DNA from 4 places in the Cytobacillus sp. T106 genome. Region 1 is predicted to be linked to each of the others. Evidence: predicted binding sites of a transcription regulator. Region 1 holds the regulator's gene; each other region holds the start of a gene.
The links. Region 1 encodes Rex, which represses fermentation and respiration genes when NADH is low (regulators of the CRP and FNR family bind a similar motif). Its sites were predicted from a motif close to TTGTGAAATATTTCACAA; they were not measured.
Positions count from the first base shown of each region.

Region 2: ABU165_RS10720 (L-lactate dehydrogenase) is a predicted target of Rex. The motif match lies at 4,169-4,186, and genes of this name have one in related genera.
Region 3: qoxA (cytochrome aa3 quinol oxidase subunit II) is a predicted target of Rex. The motif match lies at 1,941-1,958, and genes of this name have one in related genera.
Region 4: ABU165_RS05855 (AtpZ/AtpI family protein) is a predicted target of Rex. The motif match lies at 2,802-2,819, and genes of this name have one in related genera.

Region 1 covers NZ_JBEUMK010000016.1:68,614-76,274, reverse strand. The annotation lists gene tsaD (tRNA (adenosine(37)-N6)-threonylcarbamoyltransferase complex transferase subunit TsaD) at 1-191, shown strand, start outside; gene ABU165_RS21430 (ABC-F family ATP-binding cassette domain-containing protein) at 492-2,411, opposite strand; gene moaC (cyclic pyranopterin monophosphate synthase MoaC) at 2,553-3,035, shown strand; gene ABU165_RS21420 (redox-sensing transcriptional repressor Rex) at 3,079-3,747, shown strand; gene ABU165_RS21415 (twin-arginine translocase TatA/TatE family subunit) at 3,850-4,029, shown strand; gene tatC (twin-arginine translocase subunit TatC) at 4,048-4,803, shown strand; gene ABU165_RS21405 (YdiK family protein) at 4,825-5,037, opposite strand; gene ABU165_RS21400 (CPBP family intramembrane glutamic endopeptidase) at 5,038-5,769, opposite strand; gene groES (co-chaperone GroES) at 6,133-6,417, shown strand; gene groL (chaperonin GroEL) at 6,475-7,661, shown strand, end outside.
Region 2 covers NZ_JBEUMK010000004.1:71,988-79,648, forward strand. The annotation lists gene ABU165_RS10680 (catalase) at 1-376, opposite strand, end outside; gene ABU165_RS10685 (GNAT family N-acetyltransferase) at 511-1,347, opposite strand; gene ABU165_RS10690 (hypothetical protein) at 1,441-2,106, shown strand; gene ABU165_RS10695 (hypothetical protein) at 2,133-2,387, opposite strand; gene ABU165_RS10700 (GNAT family N-acetyltransferase) at 2,422-2,940, opposite strand; gene ABU165_RS10705 (DUF1801 domain-containing protein) at 2,959-3,381, opposite strand; gene ABU165_RS10710 (YfhE family protein) at 3,511-3,663, opposite strand; gene ABU165_RS10715 (hypothetical protein) at 3,782-4,108, shown strand; gene ABU165_RS10720 (L-lactate dehydrogenase) at 4,306-5,253, shown strand; gene ABU165_RS10725 (2OG-Fe(II) oxygenase) at 5,531-6,244, shown strand; gene ABU165_RS10730 (SPL family radical SAM protein) at 6,256-7,077, shown strand; gene ABU165_RS10735 (DUF1272 domain-containing protein) at 7,186-7,368, shown strand; gene ABU165_RS10740 (hypothetical protein) at 7,589-7,661, opposite strand, start outside.
Region 3 covers NZ_JBEUMK010000001.1:40,484-48,144, reverse strand. The annotation lists gene metK (methionine adenosyltransferase) at 1-612, opposite strand, end outside; SAM riboswitch class I at 1,044-1,221, opposite strand; gene ABU165_RS00300 (thiol-disulfide oxidoreductase DCC family protein) at 1,337-1,702, opposite strand; gene qoxA (cytochrome aa3 quinol oxidase subunit II) at 2,072-3,019, shown strand; gene qoxB (cytochrome aa3 quinol oxidase subunit I) at 3,061-5,013, shown strand; gene qoxC (cytochrome aa3 quinol oxidase subunit III) at 5,013-5,609, shown strand; gene qoxD (cytochrome aa3 quinol oxidase subunit IV) at 5,613-5,897, shown strand; gene ABU165_RS00275 (hypothetical protein) at 6,995-7,237, opposite strand; gene pckA (phosphoenolpyruvate carboxykinase (ATP)) at 7,508-7,661, shown strand, end outside.
Region 4 covers NZ_JBEUMK010000002.1:285,518-293,178, forward strand. The annotation lists gene ABU165_RS05845 (nuclease-related domain-containing protein) at 1-456, shown strand, start outside; gene ABU165_RS05850 (S8 family serine peptidase) at 482-2,722, shown strand; gene ABU165_RS05855 (AtpZ/AtpI family protein) at 3,050-3,271, shown strand; gene ABU165_RS05860 (ATP synthase subunit I) at 3,278-3,652, shown strand; gene atpB (F0F1 ATP synthase subunit A) at 3,674-4,384, shown strand; gene atpE (F0F1 ATP synthase subunit C) at 4,461-4,673, shown strand; gene atpF (F0F1 ATP synthase subunit B) at 4,891-5,424, shown strand; gene ABU165_RS05880 (F0F1 ATP synthase subunit delta) at 5,421-5,957, shown strand; gene atpA (F0F1 ATP synthase subunit alpha) at 5,982-7,490, shown strand; gene ABU165_RS05890 (F0F1 ATP synthase subunit gamma) at 7,646-7,661, shown strand, end outside.

The DNA.
Region 1 (7,661 bases):
AAGGGCTGCGGGCTGCACTGGAAGGAGAATTCAGCACCCTGGAATCCGAGCTGGTGATTCCTCCTCTTTCACTTTGCACAGATAATGCAGCCATGATTGCGGCTGCCGGCACTATTTTATACGAAAAGGGTATCCGGTCAGACCTTGCACTTAACGCCAATCCAGGATTAGACCTCTCTCTTCATAACTAATGATATCTAAGCCGGTTCATAACCTTTCAAAGGTGCTGAACCGGCTTTTTATGTCTTCAGCAGATGTTATCAACAGATTTAAATTTCTGAATCTATTGTTAACAGAAAGAGATGTGGATAACTGAGATAGATTCCGTTGAATCCGTGGACAATGTGGATAAAAACATCTTTAATTGTGGATAATGTGGAAAACCCTGTGGAATACAGTTAAATATACACTCAGTCTGTGAATAAAAATGTGAATAACAAAAATAAAGAACCAGGCTGTGGAAGCCTGATTCTGCAGATTAAAATGAAAGCCTATTCAGCAAGCTCTGCCCATTCTTCCATTAGCAGTTCGAGTTCTTCTTTAGCTTCGCTGTTGTCTTTAGTAATGGCTAAAACTTTTTCATGGTCCTGATAGATCTCTGGCTCGCAAAGCTGCTGTTCATAATCCTCAATGGATGATTCCAGCTGTTCGATCCGTGCTTCAATCTCTTCAAGCCTGCGCATTTTCTGCCTCTCAAGCTTCTTTGTTTCTTTATCCTGTATATATGACTGCTTATCTGTTTTTACAGGTGCAGCCTTCTCTGCTTTTGTTGTCTCCAAGGCCAGAAGCTCAGCCTGCTCCTGCTTTTTATCAACATAATAGTCATAATCCCCGAGGAATTCTGTTGCTCCGCTGTTTTCAAGCTCCAGCACTTTTGATGCTATCCGGTTGATAAAATAGCGGTCATGGGATACGAATAAAATTGTGCCTGGATAGTCTATGAGGGCATTCTCAAGTATTTCCTTGCTGTCGAGATCAAGATGGTTCGTCGGCTCATCTAGGATCAGGAAATTGGCTTTCTGCATCATCAGCTTAGCAAGGGCGAGCCGCGCTTTTTCGCCTCCGCTCAGCGCGGATACTGGCTTTAGGACATCATCTCCAGAGAAAAGGAAATTCCCCAGTACCGTGCGGATTTCTTTTTCATTATGGAGAGGATAGTCATCCCATAATTCATTCAGGACACGTTTGTTTGATTTCAGCTCAGCCTGCTCCTGGTCATAATAGCCAATCTCTACATTCGACCCGTAATCGATACTGCCGCCGATTGCCGGCAGTTTTTGAATGAGGGCTTTCAGCAGGGTAGACTTACCGACGCCATTTGGACCCACTAGTGCAACGCTGTCTCCTCGTGACATGCGGAAAGAGATATTCTCTGAAACCTTATTTCCGCTGTAACCGACCTCAAGGGAATTGACCTTCAGCACATCATTGCCGGTCTGCTTTAAAATATCAAAGCTGAAAGCAGCTGATTTCTCATCGCCGAGCGGCCTGTCCATCAGTTCCATCCTTTCAAGCTTTTTCCTCCGGCTCTGTGCCCGCTTGGTTGTCGAGGCGCGTGCCAGGTTGCGCTGGATAAAGTCCTGCAGCTTGGCCACTTCCTCCTGCTGCTTCTCATACTGGCGCATATCCCTTTCGTAATTCTCAGCTTTTTTCTCTAAATAGTAGCTGTAGTTGCCAGGGAATTTGGAAATCTGCTGGCGTGTTATCTCATATACCTGTGTGACGACCTTATCAAGGAAGTAACGGTCATGGGAAACGATGAGAATGGCTCCCTCATAGCCCTGCAGATATTGCTCCAGCCAGGATAGGGTTTCAATGTCCAGATGGTTGGTGGGCTCGTCCAGAATCAGGATATCTGGCCTGGTCAGCAGCAATTTGGCTAAAGCCAGCCTTGTTTTTTGGCCGCCGCTAAGGACAGATATGCTTGTATCATAACTAAAGGAATGAAAATTCAGTCCGTGCAGGATGGAGCGGATATCGGCTTCATACTGATAGCCTCCCTGTTCCTTGAACTGTACCTGCAGCAGATCATATTCCTTAAGGATCTTCTCGTAGGAGCCAGGATCATTGAATGCGCCGGGATCTGCCATTCTTTCTTCCAGCCGGCGGAGCTCAGCTTCCATCTCCCTCAGCCCCTTGAAGACCGAAAGCATTTCATCCCAGATGGAAAGGGCAGATTCAAGCCCTGTATTCTGTGCCAGATAGCCGATGGAAACATCCTTCGGTTTAATGATTTCGCCTGAATCATGGGACATATGCCCTGCTATTATTTTCAAAAGCGTTGATTTGCCCGCACCGTTCCTGCCCACAAGGGCGATCCTGTCGCGCGTTTGCACCTCAAGCTTTATATTGGATAAAATCATGTCAGCTCCAAAGTACTTTGACAGCTGATTTACCTGAAGTAAAATCATTGTTCTCACCTCTGTATTCTAAAGGTTAGTGTATCCTATTCATTCCCTCACAGCAATAAGATGAAATTTGTGAAACATCATACAATATAGCTTACATACCTATTTAAAATAGTGTATGATTCTTTAGAGAGGTGTTTATGAATGTCAGAATTCACACATTTTAATAATGAGGGCAGAGCCCGCATGGTGGATGTCAGCAGCAAGCCCGAAACTGTCCGGACTGCATCTGCTCACTCAAGTATAACGGTTAACAGTGAAATATACGAAAAAATAACCGGCAACAGCATGAAAAAAGGCGATGTTTTGGCAGTGGCCCAGGTAGCTGGCATCATGGCCGCCAAAAAGACGTGGGAAATCATTCCTATGTGCCATCCCATTCCGCTGACCGGCATCGATATTTCTTTTGGATGGGAAAAATCAGAAGAAGATTACCGGCTTAATATTTCTGCTCAGGTTAGGACAAAAGGGTCTACCGGAGTTGAAATGGAAGCGCTGACAGCTGCCAGTGCCTGTGCGCTGACGGTCTATGATATGTGCAAGGCTCTCGATAAGGGAATGATTATCGGACAAACCTATCTTGTTGAAAAGACAGGCGGAAAAAATGGGGACTTCAAAAAAGAATAGCAGACAAATACAATAGAAAATCAGCAGGGTGGGGGGAAAAGCTATGTCAAATGAAGCCATTAAAATACCGCAGGCAACGGCCAAACGACTGCCGCTGTATTATCGATTTTTAAAAAATCTCCACTCTTCAGGTAAACAGAGAGTTTCCTCGGCGGAGCTCAGTGAAGCTGTGAAGGTGGATTCTGCTACAATCAGAAGGGATTTTTCTTACTTTGGTGCGCTTGGGAAAAAAGGCTACGGCTATAATGTTAACTATCTGCTGTCTTTTTTCCGCAAGACGCTGGATCAGGACGAAGTGACAAAGGTTGCCCTTATCGGGGTAGGAAACCTTGGGACTGCTTTTTTGAACTATAACTTCCTGAAAAATAATAATACCAAGATCGAAGCGGCATTCGATGTTGATGCCGGAAAAGTAGGCACAGATATTGGCGGTGTGCCTGTTTTCCATATGGATGATTTGGAAAGAATATCTGAAGAGCACGCTATTAAAGTCGCCATCCTGACAGTGCCGGCACCGGTTGCCCAAGCCATAACGGACAGGCTTGTAAAAGGAAGCATCAAGGGCATCCTCAACTTTACACCGGCAAGGCTCACAGTTCCTTCTGCCATCAGGGTCCATCATATCGACCTGGCTGTGGAGCTGCAGTCGCTCGTCTACTTCCTGAAGCATTATCCAATGGAAGCCCTTCAGGAAGTGGAAGCAGAAGAGTAAGGTTCCGGAATGTGACAATTATAGCAAAGTTAGCATTACGGATAGAATTATACAGGCGTTAGTGGTATCATCAATATGATAGATAAAGGGAGGTGAGGCGCAATGATGAATTTAGGAATGGGAAGCCTCTTGCTTATTGTTTTTGTCGCTTTGCTGATTTTTGGACCGAAGAAACTGCCTGAGCTTGGAAAAGCTGCCGGCAATACCCTCCGTGAATTCAAATCCGCTACCAAAGGGCTTATGAATGACGAAGATGAAGAGAAGAAAAAAGAAGTTAAGTAACATAAGGATGTTATATGTATGAGTCATAAGGATATGACAATTTACGAACATATAGGCGAATTAAGAAAACGGCTTGTCATGACAGTCGTTTTCTTGTTCTGCGCGATGATTTTAAGCTTTTTCCTCGCCGAGCCCCTCATTGTGTATCTGCAGGGCGCCGATGAAGCGAAAGAGCTGACGATGAACGCATTCCGCCTGACCGATCCAGTAAAAATCTATATGCAGTTTGCTTTTATTATAGCTTTTGTCATGACATCCCCGGTCATCCTTTACCAATTCTGGGCGTTCATCAGTCCAGGTTTGTATGAGAAGGAACGGAAGGTCACACTGAGCTATATTCCTGTTTCTGTGATCTTGTTCATTGGCGGAGTGGCATTTTCATACTTTATACTTTTTCCGTTTGTTGTGGACTTTATGACCCGGATTGCGGACAGGCTTGATATCAATCAGGTGATTGGGATCAATGAGTATTTTCAGTTCCTGTTCCAGCTGACCATTCCGTTCGGGATCCTTTTTCAGCTGCCGGTTGTCATCATGTTCCTGACCAGGCTTGGCATTGTCACACCGATGTTTCTGTCAAGCATCCGTAAGTATGCATATTTTGTACTGCTTGTCATTGCGGCCTTCATTACGCCGCCTGAGCTGCTGTCGCATATGATGGTAACAGTGCCTCTTTTGCTTCTATATGAATTGAGCATTTTCATCTCCAGATTTTCATATAAAAAAGTGCTGGAGGCTGAAAGGCTGCAGGCAAAGGAAATGGAAGCCAAATAAAAAATGAGCCTGGAATAAGGCTCATTTTTTTTGGTTATTTTTAATTTGTTTGATTTTATAGTGAAAGGCAATCATCCGAAGGCCTGAACCGAAATCAAAAGTTGCCAGAAGCACGAGCAGATACGTGAAAAATCCCCATTCACCGGTTTCATTTATATTCTGGATCGCAAAGTAAGTAAACAGCACGCCCAGGAATATATAGATGAATCCGGAAAACAGCGGTGACTGCCTCATTTAAAATCCCCCAATAAAACTTTGAATTTGTTCCATTTCTTCTATCCACTTTTGTAGTTTGTCCTGATTCATTTGAATGATGACTACCAAAGTATTCATCGACACATGCGCAAAAATCGGGACAAGGATCCGCTTGGTCCGCACATACAGGAACGCGAATGTGAAGCCCATTGCAGAATAAAGGAGCACATGCTCAGGCTCGAGGTGCGCGAAAGCAAAAATCACTGAGCTGATCAGGGCCGCCAAAAAGAAGTTCATTCTTTTATGAAGGGCGCCGAAGATGACCTTCCGGAAGACGATTTCCTCCAGTATCGGGCCGATGATGCTGCTGACAATCACGACGAGCGGCAGGGTCTCGATGATCCTGATGATCTGCTGGGTGTTCTCAGAGCCCATTTCAATGCCGATCAGGTTTTCGATATTAGCTGCAAGCGACTGTGCAAACAGTGCCAGGAAGACACCGGCAATTGCCCAGGCGACGGAAGCAAGCGGAGACGAAGCACTGCGGTCAAGCGTCTCCTTTGATTTAAATTCTTTCCGCAGCAGGAATAGCACAAGGATCAGGGCAACTGTAAAGCTGAAAACAAGCCAGTAGGCGACAGACAGCGCCTGCACTTCCGCCGGGCTCCCGCCGGATATAGTTCCGATCACTGCGAAAAGCGGAACTCCAAGATAGCTCGATAACTGCATGCCTATATAAACAATCAGGATAATCCAATATTCATTCTTCAAAAGTTTATTCTCCTTTATCTAAAAACATGCCATACATACCATTCTACTAATAATGAGCATAGATCACAAATAAGAGGGCGCTACCTTAAATATATAGAATAAAATCTTATTTCCTTCATATACTTAAAGGGTTGGCCATTTTTACATGGATTTGTCAGTGTTCCATGTTCATTTTTGGCCCATACGTGTTAAGCTCTGTTTCACACAGCCTTATACATAGAAGCAGCACATTTTTAACAAAATTTTTTATGCGTCCCACTTGCAAATAAAGTGAAGATTCATTAATATAATAATTGTGTTAGCACTCATTAGATGAGAGTGCTAATAAATAACTACATAAAAGATTTGAGGAGGTTGTTTCACTTGTTAAAGCCACTAGGTGATCGTATTATTATCGAGCTTGTTGAAACGGAAGAAAAGACTGCAAGCGGCATCGTACTGCCAGACACAGCTAAAGAGAAGCCTCAGGAAGGCAAGGTTGTTGCTGTAGGTACAGGGCGCGTTCTTGAAAACGGCGAGCGTGTTGAGCTGGAAGTTGCTGCTGGCGACACGATTATCTTCTCAAAATATGCCGGTACAGAAGTGAAATACGAAGGCAAAGAATACTTGATTTTACGCGAAAACGATATTCTGGCAATTGTAGGCTAATAGCCCCCGTAAGCCGGACACTATACACACCATAAAACTTGAGGAGGTTTTTTTACAATGGCTAAAGAGATTAAGTTTAGTGAAGAAGCCCGCCGCGCCATGCTGCGTGGAGTGGATTCCCTTGCAAATGCGGTAAAAGTTACTCTTGGACCTAAAGGACGCAACGTGGTTCTTGAGAAGAAATTCGGTTCACCTCTTATCACAAATGACGGTGTTACCATCGCAAAAGAAATCGAGCTTGAAGATGCATTCGAAAACATGGGTGCCAAGCTTGTAGCTGAAGTAGCAAGCAAGACAAACGATGTTGCCGGTGACGGTACGACAACTGCAACTGTCCTTGCACAGGCTATGATCCGTGAAGGCCTTAAGAATGTAACAGCAGGCGCTAACCCAATGGGCATCCGCAAAGGAATCGAAAAAGCGGTAACTGCGGCTGTAGAAGAGCTTAAGTCCATCTCCAAGCCAATCGAAGGCAAAGAGTCCATTGCACAGGTTGCTGCAATTTCTGCTGCTGACAACGAAGTCGGACAGCTGATTGCAGAAGCAATGGAGCGCGTTGGCAACGACGGCGTCATCACAATCGAAGAATCAAAAGGCTTCACAACTGAATTGGATGTTGTAGAAGGTATGCAGTTCGACCGCGGATATGCATCTCCTTATATGGTAACTGATTCTGACAAGATGGAAGCTGTTCTTGAAAATCCATATATCCTGATCACTGACAAGAAGATCACAAGCATCCAGGAAATCCTTCCTGTTCTTGAGCAGGTTGTACAGCAAGGCAAGCCATTATTGCTTGTAGCTGAAGATGTGGAAGGCGAAGCGCTTGCTACGCTAGTAGTGAACAAACTTCGCGGCACATTCAATGCTGTTGCTGTTAAAGCTCCTGGCTTCGGCGACCGCCGTAAAGCTATGCTTGAAGACATCGCAGTCCTTACTGGCGGTGAAGTAATCACTGAAGAGCTTGGACGCGACCTTAAATCTGCCACAATCGATTCTTTAGGACGCGCTTCTAAAGTAGTGGTTTCCAAAGAAAACACAACAATCGTTGAAGGTTCTGGAGACAGCGCTCAAATCGCTGGCCGCGTGAACCAGATCCGCGTTCAGCTGGAAGAAACAACTTCCGAATTCGACCGTGAAAAGCTGCAGGAGCGCCTGGCTAAATTGGCTGGCGGTGTAGCAGTTGTCAAGGTTGGAGCTGCAACTGAAACTGAACTGAAAGAGCGCAAGCTCCGCATCGAAGA
Region 2 (7,661 bases), on a different contig from region 1:
TCTCGGCTGATCCCCGGAAGCCGACAACCGTTGAGAATCTTACAAATACAGGGGTTTTCACAGCAGGGTCCTGCAGGAACTTTGCCTTTGTATACTTTTTCATAGATTCATATACCTGGAATTCCCCATGCGCTGCAAAGCCGCGTGCATGAACGACCCGCTCGGGGATCCGTTCGTGGTCAAAATGAGTCATTTTTTCCCGGAAATGAAAATCCTCCAGCAAGGTAGGCCCCCGGACACCGGCTTTAAGCGAGAACTCGTCCTCTGATACTTTGACTCCCTGATTGGTTGTCAGCTTTTCTCCACGGTCGTCTGTCCTGAATTGCTCCAGCTGTTTGTTTTTGCTGGATTCATTTACATTGCGGTTATCTTTCATTCAGTCTCCTCCTCATATAGAATGGCTCATGCTGACTGGCAGCTATGTACAAGTCCCTTACCCATTCCCAGTAGAAGAGAGAGCTAAACAGAGAAAGCAGACTAAATGTTTCAATTTTTTGAACAGTGGTTATTTTAATCTGGATATGGAATGACGACAGCCTGGCACGACTTTTCATAGAATTCAATTGGCCCCGCCCCGCCGATGACCGCATATTCATAGCCGATTTCTTTCATATTCTTCAGGCAGGCATGGAGAAGGGCGCTTCCTGTTCCTTTTTCCCGAATGCCTCCAGCCACTCCCATCGGCCCGAAATATCCCTTTTTTCCCTTGTATGAATCAAATACTGCAAACCCAATCAGTTCCCCGTCTCCACTGAAAGCTATGTAGACCGGCGGTTCCTCCTGCTCCATCCCAGCTTCAGCCGTTTGGGCCCATTCAGCCGAAAAATGGGCTTCTGCAAATGCGGCAAGCATCTCTCTATCCTTTTTCCCTGCTCTCCTGACCGCAGAGAACAGCTTGTCAGGCGGTGAGTACGATGCCAGATGTACAGCTAAATCTCTGGCTGCTGCCCCGATTGCTAGCATCTGCTGTTTATCTTCCTTCCCTGCCAAATCAGCAAGAGAATCACAGGAAAGCAGCGCCTTCAGGAGATGGCCTTCATTAAGGATCATCTGGCCGTATTTCTTCATATATCCAGCCGCCGCCTCCATCACGACCTTTGTTTCCTCAGATATCTCTGCCGGAAATCCAAGCAGCAAGCTCCCCCCTTCTTCAGAATTTTTGACTGAGGCTGAGCGGAGGCTGCTTATGTCTAAACGGCACTTATTCGCCAGTTCCGCAAATGCCCCGGTCCTTTCAAGCAGGCACCCTGATAGCAGATGCTCCGGCTGGATAAACCGGCAGCCAGTCTCCACCCGTTCTCCTTCTGCCAAGTGGATGATCCTTTTCAGGCGGTCTGTCATCTTCATTTTTCTTAGCCTCCTTCTGATTTTTAAAAATAGGGAACCTTTTTCCATCTTCTCCGTATTAATTAGGAGGGCAAGGGGCAAAAATTTTAGACAATGAAAGGGCGGAAAACGATGTGGCTTGACCTGTTTTTTATTATGATGTTCCTTATCGGATGCTACTACCTGCTGCAGCTCCGGCTCCGTATAAAAAAAGCGGCCGATTTGTCGGGACAAGCTTTATTCCCACGCACACAGGAAGAATATTCAGGCATCCTGCTGCCAGGCGAATGGAAGGAAATGCAGCCAATCACGAAAAATACTAGATCCTATCAGTATATAAAATGGGGAACCGTATGTGCTTTTTTCCTCATGGCCGGCTTCCTCCTGCTCCTGCTTTTAACCGATTGGTTTGACCCCGCCTTCTTGAATGCGGCTTATATATTCTTTGCCATTGCAAGCTTCATCCGCCAGCCGCAGAATCTATTTATCATGAAGGACGGCATGATTCTGCACGGAAGGTTTTACAGCCAGACCGAAATCCGCTCTTTTGAAACAGAGAAAATTGTCCGCTGGCATCCTCTTTACGGGCTGGACTCCCGCGCAGACAATGGCTATCAATTAAAACTCAAGGTGAAGAATCGTTTGTTTCAGCCAGGCCTCATTGCTGTGCCGGATAAAAAGCACTTAACAGCAATAGAAATCCTGCTTGGAAATATAGGTATAGAAAGAACCAGTTCAAGTGAATATGAGAGTAAAAAGGAATCCTCCAGCGGGGCATAATGCTGGAGGATTTTTTACGGCTCCTGTCACCGGGCACTTTTTTTCCACGACAGCACTGCTCCAAACAGGAGCGCACCTGCTATAAAAGTCAGAGGTAATATCCAGGGGGACGGTGCCGGTCCAAATGAAACCAAGGCCGGTGCTGAGGCAGCTTCATGCCAGGCCCTGTCCATATCAGGTTCATAGTTTTTGGTTTGTATATAGCCATTCACCATAGAATAAGCCGCATATATTAGATGGCATGATGCTGAAAGGATACATGCCTTTACTGCCAGCTTCATCGCTTCATCTCTCCTATTCTTGATTTTCTGGCTGCTAAAATGCAGCGTTAAAATCCTTCCATCCATACACACAGAGCTCGAGCTCCCGGCCGCTGCCGATTTTTATTGGGATAGCATCCTTCAGCAGTCTTGCACCCGTGTGTTCATAAAAGCTGCAGGCATCATTTTCTTTCAGCACCTTTACGATAGCAGAACGAATCCCCTCTTTTTGAAATGCTTGAAAAAGCTCTTGCAGGAGTGCCTTTCCAAGGCCAGTTCCCTGATGCTCTTCCAGCACATATAGACAGGTGACATTCCCCTTGAAACCGCCATACTCGCCTGTTTCCTCTTGGCTTCCGTCTGCAAAACCAACTATCCCGCCATTTTCCTCTGCCACAAGTACAATATTTCCGGGTATCGCGATATTCCTGTGCCACAGTTCGGTCCTTTTTTCCACGGAAAGAGCTGCTAGATATTCATCATTAATAATGCCCCTATAAGCAGTCCTCCATGTTTCCACATGGACTTTGGCGATTCCTTCTGCATCCTGGTCCTTCGCTCTCCTGATCTTCATTCTTGCCCCTCCCGCCCCCTAGGATTCCGGATATGTATTCCTTAGAAACCGGATCGATTGGAGGATCAGCTCCCTTAATACCTCTTCATCCACATCTGCCAGCTTATTGATGTACACACAGGCCTTGCCGGCTGTATGCTTGCCGAATCTTTCAAGCAGTTCTCCCCTTTGAGTGTCTCCTGTGGCAAAATAGAGGCTGATCTTTGCCTTCCGCGGGGAAAAGCCGACAAGCGGTGCGTCTCCTTCATGCCCGGTCTTATATTTATAATGATAAGATCCAAATCCGATAATGCTCTCTCCCCACATCTTCGCCTTGTATCCGCTTGTATCTTCAAAAATTTCAATCAGTCTGTATGCATCCTGCCGTTTCTTCGGGCTGTCTACATTTTCAATGAATTCTTCTACACTTTTATCATTTTCCCTCGTCTTCTGCTCGTACATCATTTCCCTCCTTAAGTTTCTATTTTACTTAGTGTACATTTCTACAGCAGGGGCTGTTCTCCTTCCTGCAGACGGCCTTTTTATAAGATGCAAAAAGCCCCGCCGTCTTGCGGCAGGGCTTCCTTTCCATCATTCACTTTTTTCGCTGGAATCGGAGTCTTGTTTCTTTTCAGCTTTATAGGCTTTCTTGAAATCACTGCTGTAGTTCACTTCCTGGGTATCGGAGAGCCCGTTGTTCTGCTCTGTGTTGAACCCTTTGTATGGTGGTTTTTTGTCTGCCATTTTAGCATTCTCCTTTCCAATTTATATTCATTATTCTTTTACCCTCCGGACATTCCTGCAAACGGAAAGTTTAGAGGCCCCCTCTAATTAGGTAAACAAAGAACAGAGGTGATGAAGAATGACATTGAAAAAGATAGGGACGCTTCCCGAATTGGTGAAGAGGGCGGAAAATGCGGCTGGTTCCCGTTTATACATCAGCCAGGAGGAATCCTCTCGTCCTGGTGCTGTTCTCGGGGACGAAGACAGTCCCAGCGGCTCCGCGATGGGTCTGGAGCTTAGTCTCCTTCTCCAAACCGGCTCTGAACAGCTTTACTACAGCAATAAATACGATGAAGAGGATCTTTACGAAGCCGACCTTGGTTTCCTGGAAGGATTGAAGGAAAATACAGATCACACCCTCCTCTCCCCCTCAGATTTCAGAAAAAGGCTGGAAAGTGCTGAATAAAAGGCTCTGAAGCTGCTTTAACGGTTATGACAGGATCATAACCGTTATTCCGCAGAGAACTTGTGAAATATTTCACAAAATAGCCATAGAGTTTGTGAATTATTTCACATTTTTAATATATAATAAAAGTATCTTAGTTAACCGCCTCGCGGGAATAGCAGACATATAACTCTTACAATTGAAGGGAGAAATTCGAGATGAAAACAAACAAAGTGAACAGGGTTGTTGTAATTGGCACTGGAGCTGTGGGCTGCAGCTATGCATACTCAATGGTCAACCAGGGCGCCGCAGAAGAAATTGTCCTGATCGATGTGAACGAAGCTAAGGCCGAAGGTGAAGCAATGGATCTTAATCACGGAATGCCGTTTGCCCCTTCCCCAGTCAGACTGTGGAACGGAACCTATGATGACTGCAGGGAAGCTGATCTTGTCGTCATCACTGCAGGCTTGCCCCAAAAGCCCGGTGAAACAAGGCTTGACCTTGTAGCGAAGAACACCGGCATTTTCAAAACCATTGTCAAACAGATTATGGCGAGCGGCTTTGACGGCATTTTTCTGGTCGCAACAAATCCGGTTGACATCCTGACATATGTGACGTGGAAAGAATCCGGCCTCCCGAAGGAAAGAGTCATCGGATCAGGCACCGTACTTGATTCAGCCAGGCTGCGCTTTAAGCTGGGCGAGTATTTCAAAGTGGATACAAGGAATGTCCACGCAGCCATCATCGGAGAACACGGAGATACGGAATTCCCTGTTTGGAGCCATAGCAGCATTGGAATTGAATCTCTTGGCAGCTTTTTGAAGCGCAAAGAAGACGTGAACCCGGACTGTCTCGAAAAAATATTCGTCAATGTACGTGATGCAGCCTACGATATCATTCAAAGAAAAGGTGCGACCTATTATGGGATCGGAATGTCACTGGCCAGGATTACGAAAGCAATCCTCCATAACGAAAATTGCATTCTGACCATTTCTGCTTATTTGGACGGTGAGTATGGAGAAAAGGACCTTTATATAGGTGTTCCCGCCATCATCAACCGGGAAGGCATCCGTGAAATAATTGAAATCGATCTCAATGAGAAAGAGAAAGAGCAGTTCAGCACCTCTGCGAAAGTATTAAAGGAGATTATGGCCAGTACACTTTAATTCAAATAGGAGCCGGCAAACCGATGCCGGCTTCTTTTTGTTTTAGATATATCAAACTACTCTTCTCCTTTCTTCATATCCTTAGATTTTGTTTCACTGTCTTCCGCAGATTAAGCAGAATGGAAAGTAGTGCGGTAACAGCGGCAAGCACAATCATCATACTACTCCTTCCTAAATATTAGTTCAAATATCCTTTATTTACCACTATATAACTCATTCTTAATACAAGACTTTGCTAATAATAGAACATATCATTAGAAATAAAGGAGGCCGCAGCATGGACAGCGAAATGGGCAAAAAGATAAGCACACTTGATTGGGAGGCGCTTCATCAATCCTTGGATGAGGCTGGATTTGTAAAATTAGGCACCCTCCTATCCCCCGCGCAATGCGATTCTCTTATCGGTATGTATGAGGATGAAAGCCTTTATCGAAGCACCATCAATATGGAGCGCTACCGTTTTGGGGAAGGTGAATACAAGTACTTCGCGGATCCCCTTCCCCCTCTTTTGCAGGAGCTCCGCTCAGCTTTTTACCCTGAGCTTGCGAAAGCTGCCAACCGCTGGCTTGCCTTGCTTGGCAAAGAGCCTGCCTATCCCGGCACCCTGGAGGAATTTCTGGAAGAGTGCAGGCAGCACGGACAGGAACGGACAACCCCGCTTATCCTGAAATATGAGCAGGGAGGCTACAACTGCCTGCACCAGGATCTTTACGGAGATGTGTTTTTTCCTTTCCAGGTATTATTCACTTTGAGCAGAAGAGGACAGGATTACACCGGCGGTGAGTCTCTTCTCGTAGAACAGCGCCCAAGAGCACAAAGCCGCGGGCATGTAATTACGCTCGAACAGGGTGAGGCCCTGATTTTCCCAACGAGCAGCAGGCCGGTCCAGGGGAAAAGAGGCTACTACAAAAACACTGTCCGCCACGGTGTCAGTACACTCTCCTCTGGTACCAGGTATGGATTGGGAATCATCTTCCACAATGCAAAATAAGGATGATAACAATGAAAGCTAATATTGGCTATAAAACACCTAAGACCATTTTGACTAAAGGCACCGGGTTCCTTTCCGGCTACAGCCACTCACTTAACCCTTATACAGGCTGTGCGTTTGGCTGCTCCTACTGCTATGTCAGAGAAATGCCAGTCTCCATCTTCCGCAGCGAAGAATGGGGCAGCTGGGTCGACGTAAAACAGGGTGCGGCAGAACTGCTTGATAAAGAAATAACAAAAGCAAAACAGAAAGGCCCTGTGACCATTTTTATGTCTTCCAGCACAGACCCCTATCAGCCGGCTGAGCACACAGAGAGAATTACCCGCTCCCTGCTTGAAGCTATGGCAGAAAACCAGCCGGATTTCTTGTTTGTCCAAACAAGAAGCCCCCTTGCAGCAAGGGATGCGGATCTGTTTCAAAAGCTTGGAGAAAAGGTCCGGATCAGCATGACAGTGGAAACGGACAGCGAGAGAATAAGAAAGCATTTTACGCCCTCCGCCCCGCCGATCCCCGCAAGGCTGAAGGCCCTGCGGGAGCTGAAGGAAGCAGGAATACCCGTCCAGGCTGCCATTGCCCCTATGCTCCCCAGCAGTGAGAAGTTCCCGGAATTACTTTTCCCCATTGTAAACCGGATCTGCATCGATGATTATTTTATGGGAGATGGAAGCGGAGGACGAAGAACGGAAAAGATCGGCATCCCTTCTCTTTACGAAGAACTGAATCTAAAAGAATGGTACAACCGGACCGCATACAGGAAACTATATAAGCGATTTACAGAAGTATTTCCTCCGGAAAAGGTTCTGATCAGCAAAGAGGGCTTCCTTCCGCAATAAGGTTTTCAGCCGCTGCTGACCCCGGAAAATAGTTGGGATCTGACCCTGAATGATTGCCTGAATTTCTGCTAATCTTAGCTATGAAAATAGACGGATGGAGGGCTTTCTATGGGTTTGGAAATGAGAAAAGAATGTGAAAGATGCAGTGCTCCTTTGAGGTTGGACGATACAGCTTTTATATGCGTATATGAATGCACTTTTTGCCGGGATTGCACGGAAGAGAGGGAGAATATTTGCCCGAACTGCGGCGGCGAGCTTGTCAAGAGGCCAAGAAAGACTGCTGCTGGATGAAGAAAGCTGTTTTTGCCGGCTTGGATAGCGCTCTTCAAGCCGGTTTACAGGCAGTATGGCGCTGGGAGAGCCGGCAGCCTGGCCCTTTATGGGTTCATACTATTAATCGGGCCTGATAATCTGCCAAATTCGACGGTTATTCTACCGATTCATGGCATAATCTACCGACTTCATACGTTATTCTACCAACTTCACCAGTTAATTTACCAACTGCTCTTTTTTAGTCCTTCCCCTCTAAAAACGCCTGTGCCTCTTCTACATCGTTCGTTTCCAGCATAAGCTTTTTCATTTCG
Region 3 (7,661 bases), on a different contig from region 1:
GTGCTGTGTGGAGATGACAATGGTATCGATGCGTACCGGCTTGTCGTTCTCATCATACTCAACAGTCACCTGTGTCTTGCCATCCGGACGCAGATACGGAAGAATTTCTTCTTTGCGCACTTCTGTCAGGCGGCGTGATAATTTGTGCGCCAGGGAAATCGGAAGAGGCATAAGCTCTTTCGTTTCATTGCAGGCAAAGCCGAACATAAGGCCCTGGTCCCCTGCGCCGATCGCTTCGATTTCTTCATCTGACATTTGGCCTTCACGCGCTTCAAGCGCCTGGTCTACACCCATTGCAATGTCAGCTGACTGCTCATCAATGGAAGTCAAGACAGCACATGTTTCGGAATCAAAGCCGTATTTAGCACGGGTATAGCCGATTTCCTTGATTGTTTCGCGGACAAGCTTAGGAATATCAACATATGTAGATGTTGTAATTTCACCTGCAACAAGGACTAACCCTGTTGTAACAGATGTTTCAGCAGCAACGCGGGCATTTGCGTCTTTTGCTAAGATAGCGTCTAAAATTGCATCAGAAATCTGGTCACAGATTTTATCCGGATGACCTTCAGTAACTGATTCAGAAGTAAACAAACGGCGTTTATTTGACATCTGATTTCCTCCTTATTTATAAGAATAGAGTGAGGTTCTTATCCGGCGCTACACCTTATTCTTCCCCTCGGATTGATACGGTACTCATTCCCTAAGTAGTATTGAATAAACATGGAGTTTTTATCCCGCTCTCGCGTATGCATTGCTTCACAATCTGCATAACCGGCTGGTTCCATCCCCCGGTACGTGCATTCTCAGGCAAGTGCTGAAAAGGCAGGTCACCGCCGATGCAGAAAACCGGTCAAAGGCATTATATATAAGCCAGGCACAATAGAAATTGTATGATTTTATCCTGTTAAATGCATAGCCCTTGTAAATCAGCTTTATGCAAAAACTTCCATAATATGCAATTAAAAGACATCCCTCAAAATGCAAAATAAAAAACCTTCCCAAAGTGAAAAGGTTGAAAGCAAAATGATTCGCGCCTTTCACTCTTATCGTTCAAGGAATCTTCCTTGCGTCAGGTTAGCACCTTTGCTAAAAACAGACCATTGCTGGCTGGTAATTTGAACCGTTATGCTCTTTTCAGCATATATCCGTTTTCAAAAGCATCATTAGCAGGTTGCTGGGTTTCATCGGGCCTGTCCCTCCACCAGCTCGGGATAAGAGAGTATCCGTTCAAGGTAAAATCATAACGTACAGATGTAGCGGCGTCAATCATTTTCTCCGCTATAGCAAGAAGAAATTCATCCTGCACCTGCAGAAAATCTGATATGGAAATTAATCACAGGGAACAGCTGCCGTCCTTGCATTTCTTCCTAAGCAGTTTGTGTCTGTTCCGTGCAATCCACCGGTATACCGGAACCCCGGCAGCAGATGCGAAAGGAAGGTGCATAAAGAGCCCGAGAACGAAGGTCAGGGGGAACAGCAGCAGCAGCCTTCTTACTGCATAGAAACCTTTCAGGACCTTTTTTTCAGGAGTTATAATATGAAGCTCTTTCCTCAGCTCCCTGCTGCTGAACTGAATTTCTCCATGCTCCTGTTCATATTTCTGGAGTGAAACCCAGTCTACCCTGTGGAGCAGGTCAAGCTTTTGGAAAGATTTTTTTGTCATCTGGCAAAGCTGGCAAGTATTGTCGTAAAGGGCCATCGTTTTCACATTACCATCTCCCGCCTGTAAAATCGTGCTTTTTATTAAATTTTACCATACCTTTCAATCAATATAGAAGCAGTGTAAACTTATATCTATATAATATATGTTTCATTATAAATAATGCCTCTTCTGCTTAGCTGCAGGAGTTTCCCCCGCCTTGGCAAGCCCCCTTAATTTCTGTTGTGCAAATAATATGCCGCAAAGTTCGGAAAGAATTTCTATCTTCTTGAACAATTTGTGACACCTTTCACATTCTATTGAATTACCCTTTAAAATTGCTTATGATGATAACAGATTGTGAACTATGTAACATATACACTATTATTATGTTATTAAACTTTCAGCCATTGAGAAAGGGGCTTATCCATGAAAAAGAAATATTCTTTGCTTTTAGGAATATTTACAATCATTACTATTCTATCAGGCTGTGAGCCGCTGATGGTGCTGGATCCCAAGGGGCCTCAGGCCGCCGTCCAGGCAAAAGACATCATCCTGTCAACGGCAATCATGTCTGTCATCGTCCTTGTGGTTTTTGCCATGCTTGCTTATATGCTCTATAAATACCGCTCTTCAAAGCAAAGCAAGGATTATGAACCGCCGCATATTAAAGGAAATCTTCTGGTCGAAGCGGTCTGTGTCGGTATCCCCGTCCTGATCGTCATCTTCCTTTCGGTTGTATCCACACAAAGCAACTATAAAGTGGAATCAGCACCTACAGGATACGGCGACAAAGAGCCTTTAGTCGTATATGCATCATCTTCTAACTGGAAATGGCATTTCAGCTATCCAGAAGAAGATATCGAAACAGTCAACTATCTATATGTACCGACTGACCGCCCGCTTGAATTTAAGCTCTATTCATACGGACCGATCACAAGCTTCTGGATCCCTCAGCTTGGCGGACAAAAATATGCCATGGCTGATATGGTCAACACATTGCACCTGGGAGCAGATGAACCCGGTGAATATATGGGGCGCAATGCCAACTTTAACGGAAAAGGCTTTGCTGAAAATACATTCAATGTAACAGCCATGCCGCAGGAAGAGTTTGACCAATGGGTTGATGACGTGAAAGATACGGCTGAGCCTCTTACGGAAGAAAAATTCAATGAACTGCTTGAACCGGGGCATCTTGGACAGTCGACTTATACCGGAACACATCTTGATTTCATGCCCGCACCTGAAGGCGAGCATGGCGGCCATAACCATGGTTCCAGCTCTGACAGCCATGATGCTGACTCAGATCATGAACATATGGATATGGAAGAGGACGGATCTGGCGACAATGGCCACTCAGAACATGAAGGCCATTAATAAGAACAGACCCGCTACCCTAGAAAGGAGTTTAAAATCCTATGGAATTCTTTGAACGTTTTGCCATTCCGCATCCCAGCCCTGTAATCTATGCGTCAATGGTTGCTATAGGTTTAACGGTTATTGCCATCATTGCAGGCTTGACTTATTTTAAAAAATGGGGCTATCTGTGGAGAGAATGGCTGACAACAGTCGATCATAAACGGATTGGGATCATGTATCTGATTTCTGCCCTGCTCATGCTTTTCCGAGGCGGCGCAGATGCCATCATGATGCGTGCCCAGCTGGCTGTGCCGGACAATACCCTCCTTGACGCACAGCACTATAATGAAATTTTCACAACGCACGGAACAGTTATGATTCTGTTCATGGCAATGCCATTCATCATGGCTTTCATGAACTTTGTTGTGCCGCTCCAAATCGGGGCACGCGACGTTGCTTTCCCTAAACTTAATGCACTCAGCTTCTGGCTCTTCTTCATGGGTGCCATGCTGCTGAACATCTCATTCGTAATCGGCGGTTCGCCTGATGCCGGCTGGACTTCCTACTTCCCTCTTGCAGGGACTGAGTTCAGCGAATCAGTCGGAACCAACTATTATATGTTCTCACTGCAAATCGCTGGTTTGGGTACATTGATGACCGGTATCAATATGGTAACCACCATCCTCAGGATGCGTGCTCCTGGCATGACATTGATGAAAATGCCAATGTTCACATGGTCATCACTTGTTGCCAGCATCATTATCGTATTTGCTTTCCCTGTACTGACTGTTGCTCTTGCAATGGGATCTCTTGACAGATTATTTGCCACCAACTTCTTTACGACCAGCAATGGCGGTATGGATATGCTGTGGGCAAACTTCTTCTGGGTATGGGGACACCCTGAGGTATACATTCTGATACTTCCTGCTTTCGGTATATACAGCGAGATCATCTCAACGTTCGCACGCAGGAACCTTTATGGCTATAAATCAATGGTAGGATCCATGGTGATCATTTCACTCTTGTCCTTCCTTGTCTGGACCCACCACTTCTTTACAATGGGCCAGGGAGCTTTGACAAACAGTATTTTCTCTATTACAACCATGGCGATTGCCGTGCCGACCGGAGTTAAGATCTTCAACTGGCTCCTGACGCTCTGGAAAGGGAAAATTACGATTACGACGCCAATGCTTTATTCCCTTCTCTTCATCCCGATTTTCACAATCGGCGGGGTAACAGGTGTCATGCTCGGAATGTCGGCTGCGGATTACCAGTATCATAATACAATGTTCCTGGTTGCCCACTTCCATATGGTTATTATTCCGGGTGTAGTTTTCGCGATGCTTGCCGGTTTCCATTTCTACTGGCCGAAAATGTTCGGCTACATCCTGAACGAAAAGATCGGGAAGCTGACTGCATGGATTATCTCCATGAGTACACTCCTTGCTTTCATGCCGATGTTCTTCTCAGGATTGGACGGACAGGCGCGCCGCGCGTACACTTATTCTGAAGCTACTGGATACGGCATCTGGAATATGCTTTCCTTTATTGGAGCTGCAGGGCTTGCTGTCGGATTCGCCCTGATTGTATACAATGTGTATTACAGCACACGCTATGCTTCAAGAGATATCGGTTCAGATCCTTGGGATGCACGTTCCCTTGAGTGGGCGACAAACACACCGGTGCCGGTATATAACTTTGCCGTACTGCCTGAGGTGAAGACTTCTGAAGGCCTCTGGGATGCGAAGAAACACGGACACAACCTATTCCCTGGCAAATATGAAGAAATCCATATGCCGAATAACAGCGGCTTGCCATTTATCTTAAGCTGCATCTTCTTTGCATGGGGCTTCTCCTTCATCTTTGCTATGTGGATTCCAGTCATCATCACAACGATCGGAATCTTTGCCTGCATGGCAGTATGGTCGTTCCAAAAGGATTATGGCTACCATATCCCGGTTAAGGAAATCGAAAAAACTGAAAATGAAACTAATATGCGGGGTGCTAACTAATGAAAATAGATCACTCGCTGCCGCTTGAATTTAGTACTGAAGAAAATAAGACAAAGATATTGGGATTCTGGATTTTCCTTGGTGCGGAAATCATGCTTTTCGCAACACTCTTTGCCGGATATTTTACCTTGGTGGACAGGACCGGAAGCGGTCCGTCTGCCGGTGAAATCTTTGAGATCTCACCTGTTTTGATAGAGACATTTGTTCTTTTGACGAGCAGCTTTACGATCGGGCTGGCGATTCATGCCATGAGGCTCGGCAATAAAAAAGCGATGCTTGCATTCTTTGGGATTACCATCCTTCTTGGACTTGGATTCCTGAGTGTAGAAATATACGAGTTCATACACTATGTCCATATCGGTGCAGGACTTCAGACAAGCGCCTTTACAGCGATCCTGCTCACTACACTGGGGACTCACGGACTCCACGTTACGTTCGGGATTTTCTGGGGACTGGCAATCATGCTGCAGGTGAAAAAACGCGGATTGAATCCCCACACTGCCAATAAGTCATTCATCTTTTCACTGTATTGGCACTTCCTTGATGTTGTGTGGATCTTCATCTTCAGCTTCATTTACCTGAAAGGACTGATGTAAACAATGAGCGAATTATTTCCTCGCAAACAAGTGATGGGCTTTGTATTCTCACTAATCCTGACAGCAGTGGCCCTCATGGTTTACTTCTTTGACATGTCCTATGCAGTCGGGCTGACGATCCTTGTTATTACGGCATTCATACAGGCTGCACTGCAGCTGGTCGTATTCATGCACGCAGGAGAATCAGATGACAAAGGAACGATTTTCACCAATATTTATTATTCGATCTTTATAGCCCTGGTGACTGTGTTTGGTACATTGCTTACCATGATTTGGGGTTATATGTAAGACTAAAAGCGGAAGCGCCTTGCTTTAACCATAAAAAATAGGAGCGTCAAAATGGCGCTCCTATTTTTTTTTGCCTTATAAATGAAGGCTGTTGATTTGCGTTCCAGGCACTTCGCTTTCCGCGGGGCGGCGCTGAGCCTCCTCAGAGCATGCTCTTGCGGGGTCTCAGCTTTGCCGCTGCAATCCCGCAGGACGTTGAATCCTCTTCCTCGATGTTTCTTCGCACGAGAAAAATGCGCATGCATTTTATGAGGAGTCTACGTGCCTTGCACTCCAATCAACAGGACTAATTAACTTTTTTGCAGGTTTGATTCCGGCATTTCATTAATCCATTACTGTACCTCAGAATAAAGATTGGCTCATTTCGTAAAGGGTCGTTGCTTATTCTTATAACCAAGAACAGTTTACATTTTGTGGTATCACTTTATGAGAGACTTATTCGAATGATTGAGCAGTTTAGTGAAGGATTGTTTATAAAAATCTGGAAGTCTTCCCCTTACTTGAGTGGCCAGCAAGCCATAAAATAAGCGGAGATTTTCTGGCTAGGCTGCTGAATATGGGATGGCGGGCATAAATAAGCGGAGATTTTCCGGTTAAGGGAAGCGAAGTTGCCCTTTTTCCTGTTTTTTGAGTTGATAGCCGGAATTTCTCCGTCTATTTGAGCTATTTTTAAAGCTTTTTAGAAAGTAGGGGGAATTCATCCACTTATTTTACAACCTGTCACTGATTCCCACATTCAGGTCCGGGAAGGTCTGCTCTTTTGAACGCCCCCCGTATAAATGAGGACTGCTGATTTGCGTTCCAGGCACTTCGCTTTCCGCGGGGCGAAGTTGACCCCCCTCGCGCTCCGCGCTGTGGGGTCTCAACATTTTCGCTGCAATCCCGCAGGGGTCTTCGTGCCTTCCACTCCAATCAACAGGCTTACTTAACTTTTTGTGCTTTCGGGTTCCGGCGATTTATTGCCATTACTATACCTAAGAGAGATAAGGAAATCAGAACATCAGATCTTATGTGGCACCTAGAAATCAAAAAGGGGACTGAAAAGCTTTCTCAGTCCCCTTTTTCCTGCAAAATAAAAGGAGCGTCATCCGACGCTCCTATTTTTTGTGCTGTACTGTCAGTCTGCAGCCTTCTGTTTTTTCGAGCATTTCTTCTGTTGCTTTAAAGAAGATGCCCATGAGGAAAATGAAAACTGCTCCGATGACCATTCCGATTCCGATAGGAGTCAGTAAGCTGGAACCGTTTGCAAAAAATCCAGCCAGAAAAGTGAGAATTCCAGCTGCCAGGATGGCTCCGCCGATATTTTTGGTGAAGATTATAACCTTTTGATTGCTGTTCATGCTTATCGCTCCCCTTTTTTCCTTATTATCCCTCTTCGTTCACCATATTGTCAATATATATTCACGAAATATCCCTTGACTTTGTTATTTTTTTACCCTTAACAACAAAAAATTATGCAGCTTTCCTCTCAGAATAGGTGAATTGTTACAATTTCTTGTTAACACAAGGAAAAAAGTTAAATAGTATAGATTAATAATTTAAATGTGTTATACTATTTTTGAGATGTAATCACTTTCAAAAACAAATTGGCAAAGGAAGGTATTCATCAGATGAATTCTGTAAGCATCCCAAACGAACTCAGCACCCTATTGCAAGGCCAGAATATTCAAATGCAATTGTCTGTACCCCAGCTTGTGGAAAAAGTACTGAATAAACAGGAAGGCGTCCTGACGGCAACTGGTGCAATCTGCGCCACAACCGGAA
Region 4 (7,661 bases), on a different contig from region 1:
TTCTCTCCCTCACTAATTCTAACCAGCAAAGAGATGAACAAAGTGAAAAGGCTCCTGCTGAAAAACCATGAGCCGCTCTATACATCCATTCTCGAACAATATAGCATCTCACCAGATGAAATCATTCGCGGAGTGCAATGTCCCGAATGCCAGCTGTACGCCATGTCACGCTTCCATGGCAGATGGATTTGCCCGGCTTGTGCGGGCGAGTCAAAAAAAGCCCATATCCGTGCCATCCTTGATTACTTTCTCCTCGTGGATAATTCCGTCAGCAGCCAGAAATGCAGAGACTTTCTGTTATATGACTCCAGCAGGAACATCCACCAACTCTTATCCTCCCTTAACCTCCAATCCTCCGGCACCACCAAAAACCGCCTATACCATTCCCCCTCAGAAGAAAACTGGGAGGACCTCGAAAACCTCCTGAATACTCCCGCCCTTCAAGACAAACCCTAAGGAAAAATGCCGAAAGGAGCCTCCCATGAAAAAAATCTTCCTCATCATCAGTCTGTTTGCGCTTATGCTCAGTCCTCATGTGAATGCAAGGACATTACAAATCCCTCCGCTTCCGGCTGAACCGGAGGATGCAGAGCGTGTGGCAATTGTCCTGATGAAAGAAGGGCAAACCGAACAGGATCGGAATATCCTTCTCCGGCAGTACCCGGATTTAATTCTTAGGCAAAGTTTCCAGGAGGCATTGAACGGTTTTTCAGTAAAGGGTCCGGTCAAATCGCTGGACCGGCTTGCCAAAGAAGAGGAAGTCCTAACCATATCCCAGGCGGTCTCTTATCAGGCAGAAAGTGAGGATGGCATCAGCCTGATTGGGAGTCATACAGTCAGGGGGCTGTTTGATGAAAAGGGGGAGCGGCTGTCGGGGAAGGGTGTTACAATCGGTGTGATTGATACGGGAATTGATTATAATCATCCGGACCTGCGGAGGAATTACGCCGGAGGGCGTGACCTGGTGGACCAGGATGATGATCCGATGGAAACGGTGAGGACGGCAGGAGAGGATACTTTTCACGGCACCCATGTAGCAGGAGTAATTGCAGCCAATGGCAAAATGAGGGGAGTGGCGCCAGATGCAAAGATCATTGCCTACCGTGCGCTCGGTCCAGGCGGTGCGGGTACAACAGAGCAGGTGATTGCAGCCATTGAACAGGCCATCAATGATAAGGTCGACATCCTGAATCTATCGCTCGGCAATAGTGTCAATGGCCCGGACCTGCCCATCAGCCTGGCCTTGAATAAGGCAGTCGATAAGGGCATTACCGCTGTCACTTCGTCTGGAAACTCAGGACCGAATACCTGGACAGTCGGCTCGCCGGGTACTGCTTCGAAAGCGATATCCGTCGGCGCCTCTACGCCAATGCTGCAGATTCCCTATCTTGATTTCGGCAGCGGAAAGAAAGTAAAACTGAATCCCCTTCAAGGCTCTTCTCTCTGGAATTTAGACCGCTCCTATGAGCTGGCGTTAGGCGGGCTTGGAAATCCTGAAGAGCTTAAGAGGGTAAAAGGGAAGATTGCCCTCATTCAGAGGGGTGGCCTTACTTTTTCACAAAAAGCCAAAAATGCAAGGCAGGCAGGCGCGATCGCAGTCATTATCTACAATAATACAGCCGGAAGCTTTGCAGGCAATCTTGAGGAGGATGCCGGCCTTCCGGTTGTGTCGCTCTCTAAGCAGGATGGGGACCAGCTGAAGAAGCGCCTGCAGGAAGAAACGGTGCTGGCCCGGACATATATAATAGAAGAAAAGGATATTCTTGCCGATTTCAGCTCACGCGGACCAGTGACCGATACTTGGGAAATCAAGCCGGATGTACTTGCCCCAGGTGTGGCTATCAGCAGTACGGTTCCCGGGGGTTATTTGCCATTGCAGGGAACGAGTATGGCTTCCCCCCATGTTGCAGGTGCGTGTGCGCTGATTAAACAGGCCCATCCTGATTGGAGTCCGGAAGAAATCAAAGCCTCGCTCATGAATACGGCTCTGCCTCTTTATAATGAAGAAGGCATGCTGTACAGGACTTATGAACAGGGGGCAGGCCGGATCCAGGTCGAAGACGCGGTGAAGGCTCCTGCCTTAGTGACGCCGGCTTCACTTCAGTTTGGCAAGTTCAAGATAGCCGGGCGTGAGAATGAGCATGTCCGGTATCTGACTGTTAAAAATACAGGCAGCCGAACAGAATCGTATTCATTCACTGTACCTGCTAACATAAGCGGGATTGAATGGGAGATGCCGCTCGCCTTTCGCCTTGAACCCGGCGGGAAAAAGAAGGTCGCTATCAAGATGAGAATAGACCCGGAAGAATTCAAACAGAAAATTCATGATGGGCGGCTTGTCCTGAACGCTGGAGGCAGGAAAGTCGGCATCCCGTATTTGTATGTCCTCGAAGAGCCGGATTACCCGCGTGTCATGGGGTTCGATTTTGGCAGGGGAGACAATGGAGGGAGCTATCGCTATGAAGTCTACCTTCCCGGGGGAGCGGAAGAATTCGGTATTGCGCTGTTTGATCCTGATACACTCCGGTTCATCCAGTTCCTTGACTGGAAGAGGGGAGCAGGCAAAGGCCAGATCCGCAAGGAATTAGCAAACGAAGATCTGCCTCCGGACGGCGTCTACATTGCTCAGGTCTTTGCAAGGAAAGCCGGCAGGCAGGATATGATTGAGGCCTATCTGGAGGTAAAAAAAGAAGAGGATGAGGGTGCGATTGGAGCGAGATAATACCTCGCTCCAATTGCAAGTTATTATTCGAAAAAAAATTCGAAAATAGTGTGAACAAAGACTTTTCCGTTACTGGAGTTTGTGAACTTTTTCACTCCGAATGCATTGACATTGACAGATGCCTATTGTATGCTTACAAAGGGTATAAAATGATAGGGTTTTCACAGATTTCATGCGGAAGAAAATAACCGCAATCTGCATGATATCAACAATGAAAACACTTACCTCAATTCAAACACCATTCTCTTTTCACTAGCAGGAAACCCTGCATTCTCAAGACATGAATACGTCAAAGGAATACATTTCCAGTGTGGAGGATGCGTTATCATGCGTCGAAAAGACCGCCACCCGTTTCAAGCCATGGCTTTAATGTCCGCCATCCTTTCCCAATTAGTAGGCTCTGTCCTGATCGGCATCTTCCTTGGAAGATGGCTTGATGATGTGATTGGAACCGAGCCGTTATTCCTGATAGTCGGATTGCTTATAGGATTGGCCGCAGGGACTTATGCCATGCTTCACCTGGTCAGACGTTTCTTTACAGGAGACTAACAGCCTATGCCAGACCTCAAAACAATGTTTATACGGCAGCGCAAATACATATTCCTACTGCTGTCAGTCTATGTTCTCGGCTGGGGGTTCACCTCTTATCAATCTATTTTTATGGGGCTGATAGTGGGGACAAGCCTGAGCCTGTTCAATTTATGGCTGATGGTAAGGAAGACGGACCAGCTTGGGGAAGCGGCAGCGAATGGCCAAAGGATGCGGTCTCTCGGGATGCTGTCGAGGATGGCGACGGCAGTGCTTGCCGTCATGATCAGCATGAAGTACCCGGATGAGGTGCACCTGATCAGCGTAGTTCTGGGATTAATGACATCATATATTGTCATTATGATAGATTATTTTCTTCAACTTTTTGTTTTACGTAAATAGCCGGGAAGAGAGGTGAATACTGTGCATCATGAAGCACCTATAGTTGAATTTCTTGGTTTGAACTTCAACTTGGCAAACATGTTGATGATTACAGTTGCCAGTGCCATTGTTTTCATCATCGCTGTTCTTTCCACTCGTACGCTCGCCATGAAACCAACCGGAATGCAGAACTTTTTCGAATGGGTCATGGATTTTGTAAAAAACATCATCAACAGTACGATGGACTGGAAAGATGGCGGAAGATTCCATATCCTTGGAATCACCATTATTATGTATGTTTTTGTTTCAAATATGCTGGGGCTTCCGTTCTCCGTGGTCATCAATGACCAATTATGGTGGAAATCGCCTACAGCAGACCCTGCCGTAACGCTGACTTTGGCAGTTATGGTGGTTGGATTGTCGCACTATTACGGTGTAAAGCTTCGGGGAGTAGGGGAATACGGAAAAGAATTTTTCCGTCCATTCTGGTTCATGTTCCCGATCAAGATCATCGAGGAGTTTGCCAACACGCTTACACTCGGCCTTCGTCTTTATGGTAACATCTATGCGGGTGAAATCCTGCTGACACTGATTGCCGGAAGCCTGGCAACAGGGTGGGTCGGACATCTGGCCGCGATTGTACCAATGCTTGCATGGCAAGGGTTCTCAATATTTGTCGGCGCGATCCAGGCATTTATTTTCTGTATGTTAACAATGGTTTATCTCTCCCATAAAGTGAGCTCTGACCATTAATATATACCTGTTCATTCTATGAACAAAACATTCAAACACTATATTATTTTATACAATCCTAAGGAGGAAATTTATAATGGGTCTTTTAGCAGCAGCAATTGCAATTGGTTTGGCAGCACTAGGTGCCGGTATTGGTAACGGTCTTATCGTATCACGTACAGTTGAGGGGATTGCCCGTCAGCCGGAAGCTCGCGGAATGCTTCAAACAACTATGTTCATCGGGGTAGCGTTAGTTGAGGCCGTGCCGATCATCGCAGTTGTTATCGCGTTCATGGTTATTGGTCAATAATTATAAGCAGTACACATAATGGCGAAGATCATGGATGTGACCCTTCGCCATTCCTTTATGCCCAGGTGCGGATGCGCCTTAATCTTGGAGGTCCGCTTAGCCTGTGCAGGCGGATGCAAACTGGCTTTTTGAATCTGAAAGAACCGAATTCATATGATGAAATTCGTTAACTTGTTGATAGGGAAAGTGGAAGACTCTTGAAGGGAGTGAATCGAGGGTGTTAGCAAGCAATTTAGTATTAGGCGCTGCAGAAGGCGCAGCACATACAGCATTCAACGGCGGGGATATCTTATTCCAGCTGGCTATGTTTATCATTTTGTTGGCATTGCTCAAGAAATTTGCATGGGGTCCTTTAATGGGCATCATGAAACAGCGTGAAGAGCATATCGCCAATGAAATCGGCGCGGCTGAACAAAGCCGTGTTGAAGCAAATAAGCTTCTGGAAGAGCAGAGAAGCCTTCTGAAAGAAGCACGCACAGACGCTCAGAACCTGATCGAAGGTGCGAAAAAGCAAGGCGACGTGCAGCGCGAGGAAATCATCGCCGCAGCGCGTGCTGAAGCAGAGCGCGTCAAAGAATCAGCTAAGCTGGAAATCGATCAGCAGAAAGAAAAAGCAGTTGCCGCAATCCGCGAGCAGGTTGCTTCACTGTCTGTCCTTATTGCTTCCAAGGTTATTGAGAAGGAACTGAGTGCAGCAGACCAGGAAAAGCTGATCAATGAATACATTCAAGAGGCAGGAGAAAACCGATGAGCGGCTCTACAGTAGCAAAGCGCTATGCGTTGGCTCTGTTCCAGCTTGCGAATGAACATCAGCTTCTTGGCCAAATGGAAGAAGACCTTCGCATCGTCAAAGATGTCGTAAACAATAATAAGGGCCTGGATGCAGTCCTGAAATCCCCGAAACTCGAGAATGATGAGAAGAAAGGGATCATCAAAACTGCCTTCGCGTCTGTTAATCCTTTAGTACTTAATACACTTATGCTATTGATTGACCGCCACCGTGAAGATCAATTCTCTGATCTTGCGGAGGAATTCATCAGCCTTGCGAATGACGCAAGGGGCATTGCGGAAGCAAAGGTCTACTCAGTCCGTCCGCTGACAGAGGCTGAGAGCAGCGAGCTATCTGCTGCATTTGCATCAAGGGTCGGAAAAACGTCCCTCCGCATCGAGAATATCGTGGACCCGGGCCTGCTCGGCGGCATCAAGCTCCGCATCGGAAACAGGATTTTCGACGGCAGCATGCGCGGCAAGCTGGAACGCCTGGAACGTCAATTATTAAGCTGAGATTTATAGATAGGGGTGAAACTCATGAGCATCAAAGCTGAAGAAATCAGTGCGCTGATAAAAAAGCAGATCGAAAACTATCAGTCGGAAATTCAAGTGAGTGATGTAGGTACAGTTATCCAGATCGGTGACGGTATCGCCCGTGCTCATGGCCTCGACAATGTCATGGCTGGAGAACTTGTTGAATTTTCAAACGGCGTTATGGGTATGGCACAAAACCTTGAAGAAAATAACGTCGGTATTATCATCCTTGGCCCATATACTGAAATCCGTGAGGGAGATGAGGTCCGCCGTACGGGCCGCATCATGGAGGTTCCTGTAGGACCTGAGCTGATCGGGCGCGTAGTCAACCCGCTTGGACAGCCTGTTGATGGCATGGGGCCAATCAATACAACTGTAACACGTCCGATCGAAAGCCCTGCACCAGGCGTAATGGACCGTAAATCTGTTCATGAGCCGCTGCAGACTGGTATCAAAGCGATCGACGCCCTCGTGCCAATCGGGCGCGGACAGCGTGAGCTTATCATCGGTGACCGCCAGACTGGTAAAACTTCCGTTGCCATCGATACAATCCTGAACCAGAAGGACCAGGATATGGTATGTATCTATGTAGCAATCGGACAAAAAGAATCTACTGTACGTAATGCAGTAGAAACGCTCCGCAAGACTGGTGCATTAGAGTACACAATCGTTGTGACAGCTTCTGCATCACAGCCTGCTCCATTATTGTTCCTTGCTCCTTATGCAGGTGTAACAATGGGTGAAGAATTCATGTACAATGGCAAGCACGTTCTTGTCGTATATGATGATCTTACAAAACAAGCAGCTGCTTACCGTGAGCTTTCACTATTACTGCGCCGTCCTCCAGGACGTGAAGCATACCCAGGGGATGTATTTTACCTGCACAGCCGCCTTCTTGAGCGTGCTGCAAAGCTGAGCGATGCGAAGGGAGCAGGTTCAATCACTGCACTTCCTTTCATTGAAACACAGGCAGGGGATGTATCTGCATACATTCCAACTAACGTTATCTCCATCACGGACGGACAAATCTTCCTTCAGTCTGACCTGTTCTTCTCAGGCGTACGCCCTGCGATCAACGCTGGTCTTTCTGTATCACGCGTCGGCGGATCTGCACAGATCAAAGCCATGAAAAAGGTATCCGGTACACTGCGTCTGGACCTTGCATCATACCGTGAGCTGGAAGCATTCGCCCAGTTCGGATCTGACCTTGATAAAGCAACACAAGCGAAGCTTAACCGCGGTGCCCGTACAGTTGAGGTACTGAAGCAGGATCTTAACAAGCCGCTTAAGGTTGAAAAGCAGGTAGCCATCCTGTATGCATTGACACGCGGCTTCCTAGACGATATCCCTGTCCAGGACATCCGCCGTTTCGAAGCTGAATTCCTTACATGGCTTGACCATAACAAGAAAGATTTGTTAGACCATATCGCTACAACGAAAGAGCTTCCTGCTGACGATGATATGGCTTCTGCGATCAACAGCTTCAAAAAGACTTTCGCAGTAACCGAGTAATAGCGCAAGTCCCAAGCAGAAAAAGCCTGATTCAGGCTTTTTCCCTTGAGGATGGATATCGCTGTTAAAGGTCTGACAATAGAAGGGCTGCCGGGGCTGCTCCTATGCGGGCAGGCTCTCAGCCTGACATTCTTTGAAAAGGGTGGTGAGAACCTGTGGCATCATTGCGCG